One region of the Gallintestinimicrobium propionicum genome, then DNA from elsewhere that is predicted to be linked to it. Evidence: predicted binding sites of a transcription regulator. Region 1 holds the regulator's gene; the other holds the start of a gene.
What was found. The regulator HrcA, encoded in region 1, represses chaperone genes, less so after heat shock. The targets are predictions, from matches to a motif close to TGTTAGCACTCNNNNNNNNNGAGTGCTAACA.
Positions count from the first base shown of each region.

Region 2: OCV62_RS10550 (co-chaperone GroES) is a predicted target of HrcA. The motif match lies at 2,507-2,537, and genes of this name have one in related genera.

Region 1 is NZ_JAOQJY010000027.1:16,960-21,682, reverse strand. It holds gene dnaK (molecular chaperone DnaK) at 1-706, opposite strand, end outside; gene grpE (nucleotide exchange factor GrpE) at 790-1,413, opposite strand; gene hrcA (heat-inducible transcriptional repressor HrcA) at 1,443-2,471, opposite strand; gene OCV62_RS15815 (DUF6465 family protein) at 2,878-3,357, opposite strand; gene OCV62_RS15810 (sensor histidine kinase) at 3,514-4,723, opposite strand, start outside.
Region 2 is NZ_JAOQJY010000013.1:23,766-28,488, forward strand. It holds gene pta (phosphate acetyltransferase) at 1-144, opposite strand, end outside; gene groL (chaperonin GroEL) at 519-2,144, opposite strand; gene OCV62_RS10550 (co-chaperone GroES) at 2,176-2,463, opposite strand; gene efp (elongation factor P) at 2,946-3,503, opposite strand; gene OCV62_RS10560 (sensor histidine kinase) at 3,572-4,723, opposite strand, start outside.

The DNA.
Region 1 (4,723 bases):
CTTCTTTCAGTCTCTGCATTGCCATCTTATCTTTAGACAGGTCTACGCCCTGCTGAGCCTTAAATTCGGAAACCATCCAATCAATGATCTTGTTATCGAAATCATCGCCGCCCAGATGAGTATCACCATTGGTTGCCAGAACTTCGATAACGCCGTCGCCGATTTCGATGATGGAAACATCGAATGTACCGCCGCCTAAGTCGTATACCATGATCTTCTGTTCTTTTTCGTTGTCAAGTCCGTATGCCAGAGCTGCTGCGGTAGGCTCGTTGATGATACGCTTTACATCGAGGCCTGCGATCTTGCCGGCATCCTTTGTTGCCTGACGCTGAGCATCGTTGAAGTATGCAGGAACAGTGATAACTGCTTCGGATACCTTCTCGCCCAGATAGTTCTCTGCGTCAGCTTTCAGCTTCTGCAGGATCATAGCGGAAATTTCCTGAGGGGAATATTTCTTTCCGTCGATGTCTACCTTGTAGTCCGTACCCATATGTCTCTTAATAGAAGCGATGGTGCGGTCTGCATTGGTAACTGCCTGACGTTTTGCAGGCTCGCCGACCAGTCTCTCACCGGTCTTTGTGAATGCAACTACGGAAGGTGTTGTTCTTGCTCCTTCTGCATTTGCGATAACGGTAGGCTTGCCGCCTTCCATAACTGCTACGCAGCTGTTTGTTGTACCAAGGTCGATACCAATAATCTTACTCATAACTTTTCTCCTTCTGCCTTATCGGCTATCTCAAGCAATGTCTTATGTTCTGTTCAAATCTATGAAAAGCTGCCTGCAGGCTTTTATTCCTGCACAACAGCGACCATGCTGTGACGTACCACGGTGTCCCTGTACATGTAGCCCTTTAAAAGCTCCTGTGCTACAGTTCCGGGTTCCAGCTCATCGTTTTCCACCTGCATCACTGCGTTGTGGAAGTTGGGATCGAACTCTTTGCCGACCGCTTCGATCGGTTTTACACCAAGGTTTTCAAGCTCTGTCAGCAGCTGCCTGTAAACCTTGTTCATACCGTCTACAAAAGGAGCATCCTTTTCGTCTTCCGGTACGGTTGCAAGTCCTCTTTCAAAATTATCTACAACGGGAAGGATCTTTTCGATCACGCTCTTTGCGCCTGTCTCGAACATCGCAGACTTTTCCTTTTCGGAGCGCTTGCGGAAGTTCTCGAACTCAGCCATCTGCCGCATTACCTTATCCTGCAGCTCGTTGATCTGTGCCTTTACGGCATCTTCCTTTTTCTCTTTTTTTCTTCCGGAAAAGAAGCCTTTTTTATCTTTTTCCTCAGAAGCTTCCCCATCTTCCGGGGTTTCTGTATTTTCTGCGGAAGCCTCCGCAGTTTCTTCACATTCTTCCGTATTCCGTTTTTCCTGCGTTTCGGTTTCCGATGTGTCCTGCTTTACTTCCTCTTCCATTCTCTCTTCTGCCACGCCTGTCACCCTTTCTACTTCTTATATAAAGTATCCAACTCGCTCATCAGTGTTTTTAAGGTACCGATGACCTTGTCATAGTCCATTCGTTTGGGGCCGATGATTCCGATTGTACCTCTCATGCCCTCTCCCAGCTCATAGGTTGCAGTTACAACACTGCAATCCTTCATGGATTGAACCGGTGTCTCATTGCCGATATAAACCTGAATACCGGTACCGCTCTCTTCAGAAAGAGAATCCTGAACCAATTCTCCCAATGCTTTCTTTTCTTCGAAAACATTGATCAGCTCACTTGCCTTTTCCCGGTTATCTGTCAGCTCCGGATATTTCAGGATGTTATTGGTTCCGCTGGTATAGATCTTTAAATCCTCATCCGACCGGATCGCTTCGGCAACTGCATCAATCACACCACTTACAATGCCGCTGTGAACGCCTGCCTGCTGCTTCATCGCCGAAATCATTGCAAGATTGATTTCATCAATCGACAGCCCATTCAAATGGGTATTCAACAGGATGTTCAGTTTCAGGAGTGTCGCATCATCCAGATCCTCTTCGACCTGAAGCATCGTGTTCTTGATCACATTGCCTTCTACTACAACAACTGCCAGAAGCTGATGCTCATCTACTTTTGAAAGCTGGATGAATTTCAGCTTATTGCGCTGATACTGGGGTGTGGTGATCATCGCCGCATAATTGGTGTTGGTCGCCAGCACTCTCGCCACTCTCTTTAAGAGAGTGTCCATCTTTTCATCCTTTTCCAGAAGCAGACCTTTTAACTCTTCCACTTCACGTTCCCGCTCACCCAGCATGGTGTCTACATAAAAGCGGTAACCCTTATCAGAAGGAATCCGTCCTGCAGAGGTATGGGGCTGTAAAATGTAGCCCATCTCTTCCAGATCGGACATCTCATTACGGATGGTCGCGGAACTTAAATTCAAATCGGTATACTTGGAAATTGTCCTGCTGCCGACCGGCTCTCCTGTCTCCAGATAGTTCCGAATAACTGCCTGCAGAATTTTCTTTTTCCTTTCATCGAGTTCCACGTTCTCACCTGCTTTCTGATTTGTTAGCACTCAATCAATTGGAGTGCTAACACCTTCTGATGATTACATTACCACTCCCCTATCCTATTGTCAACAGATTTTCCCAAAATACTTGTGAAGATAGTGTGAAAAATAAGCGTGATCGCTTATTTTTCGCACAGCTATTTGTGCCACAGGCGTCACAAAGTAGTTAGGATCGCAGAGCCGAACTGGACGTTCGCCTCGCGATTCCTTCGGCGCAAAGCGCCTGCGGAATGGAGAATTTATGAAAAAAGCAGCCGCACCGGGAAGGATTCGTCCCCGATACGGCTGTTCTTATTTCTGTGTATTATGTACGTTCTGACTCTGCAGCGCCCGCTCAGATTATGGCGACGCCTGCTTTCGATTGCGGTGTCTGCTCAGACACTTAGATTCCGAAGCTTCCGCTCGTTGTACCGTTGATCACATAGTATACTGCGCTCTCTTCCGGCTTTACATACAGCTCAACGCTCTTGAACTCTTCCGGTGCGTTGCCCAGGTCATACTGCCATACATCTTTGGCAATCTCAACCAGTCTCTCAGTTGTGTATTCCTTGCCTGCAAACTGAACGCTTACCTCAGTCTTTACAGCTGCTGCTTTTGTTGCGCGCTTTGCCGGCGCTTTCTTTTCAGCGGTTGCCTTTGCTGTTGTGGTTTTCTTTGCAGCTGTTTTCTTTGCTGCGGGCTTTTCCTCTGCTTTAGCTGCAGCTGTTGCTTCTGCTTCAACTGCTTTTTCTTCTGCCTTTGCTTCAACAGCCTCTGTCTTGGGTTCCTCGGTCTTTACTGCCGCAACAGTCTCAGCTTTTACGGTTTCTTTTTTATTAACGGGTGCCTTTGTTACAGTTTTCTTCACTGTGCTTTTTCTCATAATGATCTCCTCCTTAACACCCAGGTATCCATTCTCCTTGTCATATCATTATCTAGCAATTACCTGAATTTAGTGATTAGTTTACTTCTAAAACCAGATATTGTCAACCTTTCCTCTGTTTTCGCCGAAAAAATTAACGCTTTTTAGAAAATATTTTTACATTTTATTTATTCCGGACATCGGAATTTCGACAAAAAATGTACTTCCGGCTCCAGGCTCACTGGTAAGCCTTACACTGCCCCCATAATACGCCGTGATATGCTTCACAATCGACAGTCCCAGGCCGGTTCCGCCCATTTTTCGGCTTCTTCCCTTGTCCACCCTGAAAAAGCGTTCAAAGACACGTTTCTGATCCTCCGGATCGATTCCTACGCCATCATCCTTTACTTCTATATATACTGCCTCTGGCTCCTGCCAGATTTTTGTCCAGACATGTCCGCCCGGATGGTTGTATTTGATGCCATTGCTGATCAGATTTGATAAAAGCTCCCGCATCTGCTGCAGACTTGCCTGGAGGATCACATTTCCACATGAGCCCGAAATTTCCACCTTACAGGATGCCGCCTGTGGTGTCAGGGATTCCAGGACCTCATCCATCACACTTTTTAAATTTACCTTACTCAGCGTTACCTCCGCATCCTTGCTTTCCAGCCGCGAGATCATCAGGATATCATCGATCAGACTTGTCATATGCTCTGTTTCCTTTAAAATCCTCGCAAGGAAATCCTTCCTGGTCGCCTCATCCTTGACAAAATCCTGACTCAACAGCTCCGCATAGCCCCGCACGGACGTAATCGGCGTTTTAAGCTCATGGGAGGCATTACTGAAAAATTCCTGGCGAATTTTACGGTCCCGCTCCATCTGCACCATCTGCCGTTTGATTTCATCAGAGCGGATATATCCGGAATATCTCGCTGCAACTGCAACGCTTACAACAAACGCAACCATCATTCCGACAAGCAGAAGCGGAAGCACTACGATCATATACCGGAAAAGGCCGGTGTAGGGAATCGACATACGAATAATAGCCTTTCCATCCTCTGAAAGCTTTGCTACATACAGCATCTCCTGACCAAGACTTTCAGAATAACGGGTCGAACTGCCCTCACCCTTTTCAAGTGCCTCCTTTACCTCCTGCCTGTCAAGATGATTTTCCATACCGTCCACATTTTTCAGATCAGAATCAGCAAGCACTGTCCCGTCTTTTGCGATTATCGTAACCCGGACATTCGCATCCAGTGCAGAGGCATGAACCTTCTGTAGCTGCTCCTGCAACGGTTTATCCGTATCGAGTGTGTATTCGACTACGGAAATCGTCTTTTCCATCATCTCCACATTTTCCTGCCGCATCCGGCTTCCAAGAAAA
Region 2 (4,723 bases), on a different contig from region 1:
ATTGCCAACCATAATAATGTTGGCAATCCCCTCTTCGATAATATGGGATGCTGCGATCAGCGTTCTCTTGTCATTCGTCTCCGGAAGTACGATCGTCTTTCTGTCCGATCTGGCTTTTTCTTTGATGATGTCAATATAAGACATTCTGCTTCTCCTTTCATTTTCTGATTTTCACGTTTTCGTTCTCGATGTCTGATAGATAAATTATAACATTTTCCCCATTCGAGACAAGGCAAATTTCTCAAATCTTTGTATAAAATGAAGGACACAGTTCACTCGTAGATCTCCACAAGCAGATTTCATGCTTGCATGAAAAGATGCTTATAGAGCTCTACGAAGGGAGCGCCATTTCATGAGCAAAAAGGAGCCGCGCAGCAGCGAAAAAGCTACGAAGCTGCGTTTTTTGCGAATGATGTGACGCGGGCGAACTGGGCAAACCAGCTCCGGACACAAAAAACTGCCGCCGGCAAAACCTGCCGGCAGCAGTTTTTCATGTTTCTTATAAAAGTTTGTGCAGCTTACATCATACCCATGCCGCCTGCACCGCCGGCGGGCATTGCAGGAGTGTCTTCCTTAATGCTTGCAACAACGGATTCGGTTGTCAGCAATGTGCTTGCAACGCTGGTTGCGTTCTGCAGAGCGCTTCTGGTAACCTTTGCAGGGTCCAGAATACCTGCGTCGATCATATTTACATAAGTCTCATTCAGGGCATCAAAACCGAAGCCGATCGGGGACTCTTTTACCTTGTTGATGATAACGCTGCCTTCCAGGCCTGCGTTTGCTGCGATATAGTACAGAGGAGCTTCCAGAGCCTTCAGTACAATCTTCGCGCCGGTCTTCTCATCGCCTTCCAGTGTATTTGCCAAAGCTTCTACATCCTTTGCAGCGTGGATATATGCAGAACCGCCGCCTGCGATGATACCTTCTTCTACTGCTGCACGGGTAGCTGCCAGAGCGTCTTCCATACGCAGTTTTGCTTCTTTCATCTCGGTTTCCGTTGCAGCGCCGACACGGATCACTGCTACGCCGCCAGCCAGCTTGGCAAGTCTCTCCTGCAGCTTTTCTCTGTCGAAATCAGAAGTGGTCTCTTCGATCTGCTTCTTGATCTGTGCAACTCTCGCTGCGATTGCAGCCTTGTCACCTTCCCCGTCAACAATGATGGTGTTCTCTTTCTGAACCTTAACAGATTTTGCACGGCCGAGCATATCCATTGTGGTCTCTTTTAATTCCAGACCGAGTTCGGAGCTGATCACCTGTCCGCCGGTCAGGATTGCAATATCCTCCAGCATAGCCTTTCTTCTGTCGCCATAGCCAGGCGCTTTAACAGCTACTACATTGAAAGTGCCGCGCAGCTTGTTAACGATCAGGGTGGTCAGAGCCTCGCCCTCTACATCCTCAGCGATGATCAGCAGCTTTGCGCCGGATTGAACGATCTGCTCCAGTAAAGGCAGGATCTCCTGAATGTTAGAAATCTTCTTATCGGTAATCAGGATATACGGATTGTCCAGAACTGCTTCCATCTTATCCATATCAGTAGCCATGTATGCAGAGATATAACCTCTGTCAAACTGCATACCTTCTACCAGATCCAGCTCTGTCTTCATGGTCTTGCTTTCCTCGATAGTGATAACGCCATCGTTGGAAACCTTTTCCATCGCATCTGCAACCATCTGACCAACTTCATCGCTTGCTGCAGAAATCGCTGCAACTCTTGCAATGTGGTTCTTACCGTTGACCTTCTGGCTCATCTTCTGAATGGAATCTACGGCACACTCGGTTGCCTTCTGCATACCTTTTCTTAAAATGATCGGATTTGCACCTGCTGCCAGGTTGCTCATGCCAGCGCCGATCATTGCCTGTGCCAGAACAGTTGCGGTTGTGGTGCCGTCACCTGCAACGTCATTGGTCTTTGTTGCAACTTCTTTTACCAGCTGTGCACCCATGTTCTCGAATGCATCTTCCAGCTCGATCTCTTTTGCGATGGTCACACCATCGTTGGTGATCAGCGGAGCACCGTAGGATTTATCCAGTGCTACGTTACGTCCCTTGGGTCCAAGGGTTACTCTGACGGTATTTGCCAGCTTATCAACGCCGGCTTCCAGTGCTGCACGCGCTTCTGCGCCGTATTTAATTTCCTTTGCCATAATAAATCAGCCTCCTAATTCAAGTTTAAACTTACGCTTCGATTACTGCCAGAATGTCTGACTGCTTTACAACGATATATTCTTCGTCATCCAGTTTCACATCAGTACCTGCGTACTTGGAGTAAATGACCTGATCGCCAACCTTAACTTCCATTTTCACTTCTTTGCCGTCCACCACTCCGCCGGGGCCAACTGCAATGACTTCTGCCTGCTGGGGCTTCTCTTTATTCTGTCCAGGAAGAACAATTCCGGATTTGGTTGTCTCTTCTGCAACCAGCTGCTTTAATACAACTCTGTCACCTAACGGTACTAACTTCATGATAACTGCCTCCTTATATGAAAATTCATACTTTCGTATTTACTGTTAGCACTCATTTGTCCTGAGTGCTAAACACTATATGTATATTATGTTTCTTCGGTCGATTATGCAACACAGCTGAGCGCCGTTCATGTTCTATTTTCTTTTATTTTCTTTTATTTTCTCGTTATTTCTTTCATTTTCATATCAGGTTTATGAAAGTGGAATTTCATACTTTTTTTAGAATTTCACTCTGCCGCAGCAGGATCCCCACAGAGTATTTTGCATCGTATGGGCAATTTCATTTCTTATACGCAAAAATTCTATACACAAAAAGGCACATGCAAAAGCTGTTACCCTTTTCCATGCGCCCTGTATTTTCCATTCCTGACAACAGAAAGTTCGTAGAACATGCATTCTATTGTTTCAGATTTCGAAAGCTGCTTCCTGTATAAAGAAGCTGCAGCCTGTCGATAAACCAGTCTGTCCAATATTGCCAGAATTTATACTCTGGACAGATATTCACCGGTTCTGGTGTCGATCTTGATGACATCGCCTTCGTTTACGAACAGCGGTACATAAACCTGTGCGCCGGTCTCAACGGTAGCAGGCTTATTTGCGCCAGTAGCGGTATCGCCCTTGAAGCCAGGCTCGGTCTCAGTAATTGCCAGCTCTACGAACAGAGGGGGCTCCACTGCGAATACGCTGCCGTTATGAGAACAGATCTTGCAGACTTCATTCTCTTTTACGAACTTCAGAGCATCGCCGATGGCATCCTGGTTCAGAGAGATCTGGTCATAGGTTTCCATATCCATGAAAGTATACAGATCGCCGTCGTTGTACAGGTACTGCATATCTCTTCTCTCGATACGGGCAGTAGGACATTTCTCAGTAGGACGGAAAGTCTTCTCAACAACACCGCCGCTCTTAATATTCTTTAACTTGGTTCTAACGAAAGCAGCGCCTTTACCAGGTTTAACGTGCTGGAACTCAATAATCTGGTAAATATTGCCCTCAAACTCAATGGTAACGCCGTTTCTGAAATCACCTGCAGAAATCATATAAAATCTTCCTCCTAAATAATCACGGTTTCAATACTATACAAGTGTATCCTAAAAAACCTCATATTTCAACTGTTTTTTTCAGAAATTGCAGGGGTAATCTCCGATTCTTCCCCGGCAAGCTCCAGTTCAAACCAGAACCTAACGCCGTTTTCGTAATTGATTACGCCGTATTTCTGGTTCATCGACTCCATAATTGCCTTGACGATCGACAGTCCGATACCGCTTCCGCCGTATTCCCTCGTTCTCGCCTTGTCCACCTTGTAAAACTTCTCCCACAGATGCGGCAGGGAATCCTCCGGGATCGGCATACCGGTATTGAACACCGAAACTCTGGCATGTCCGTCCATTTCCTCGATCTTTACCTCGACAACCTTTTCTTTTTCGCAATGGTTGACTGCATTGGAAAAATAGTTCATCAGGACTTCTTCGATCTTGAATTCATCGCCCCAGACATAGATCTCCTTCGTCTGATCCATATGGACGAAAATGCCGTTCTGCTTCGCAAGAAGATCTGCGGACTGCAGATAATTGTGCACAAGTGCCGTGATATCAAAGCGCTCCATCGAAACAACATCGTTGCCGGATTCGAGCTGGTTGAGCGTCAGAAGCTTTTTGACCATGTTGTTCATCTTCGCCGCTTCGTCCACAATGACGTCGCAGTAAAATTTCCGGCTCTCCGGATCGGAATTGACGTCCTCCAAAAGTCCCTCCGCATAGCCCTGGATCAGTGCGATCGGCGTTTTTAACTCATGGGAAACGTTCGACAGAAACTCCCGACGCATCTGGTCGATCTCTTCTTTTTTCTGGATGTCCTTTTTTAATTCATTGTTCGCCGTTTTCAACTCTGAAATCGTATGCTCCAGCGTATCGGAAAGCTGATTGATATTCTCGCCGAGAATGCCGATTTCGTTTTTGCTGTTTCCGCTGTAACGGGCTTCAAAATCCAGATGGCACATTCGTTCCGAAATGTCCGCCAGCTGAAGAATCGGCGTCGTCACCCTGCGGGAAACAATCCAGATCACAATACCGCTGATAATTGCTGAGAAAATACCGACGCTTGCAAGGAACGTATTCGCAATTTTCGCACTGTCCCGGATTCCTTCCAGCGCACTTCTTACAATAAAAAAGTATCCGCCCGTCAGAATGCCCCAGCTTTCTATATATTCCATTTGCGCCCGACTGTCTGAAACGCGTGCGACAATATAATTATTGCCGTT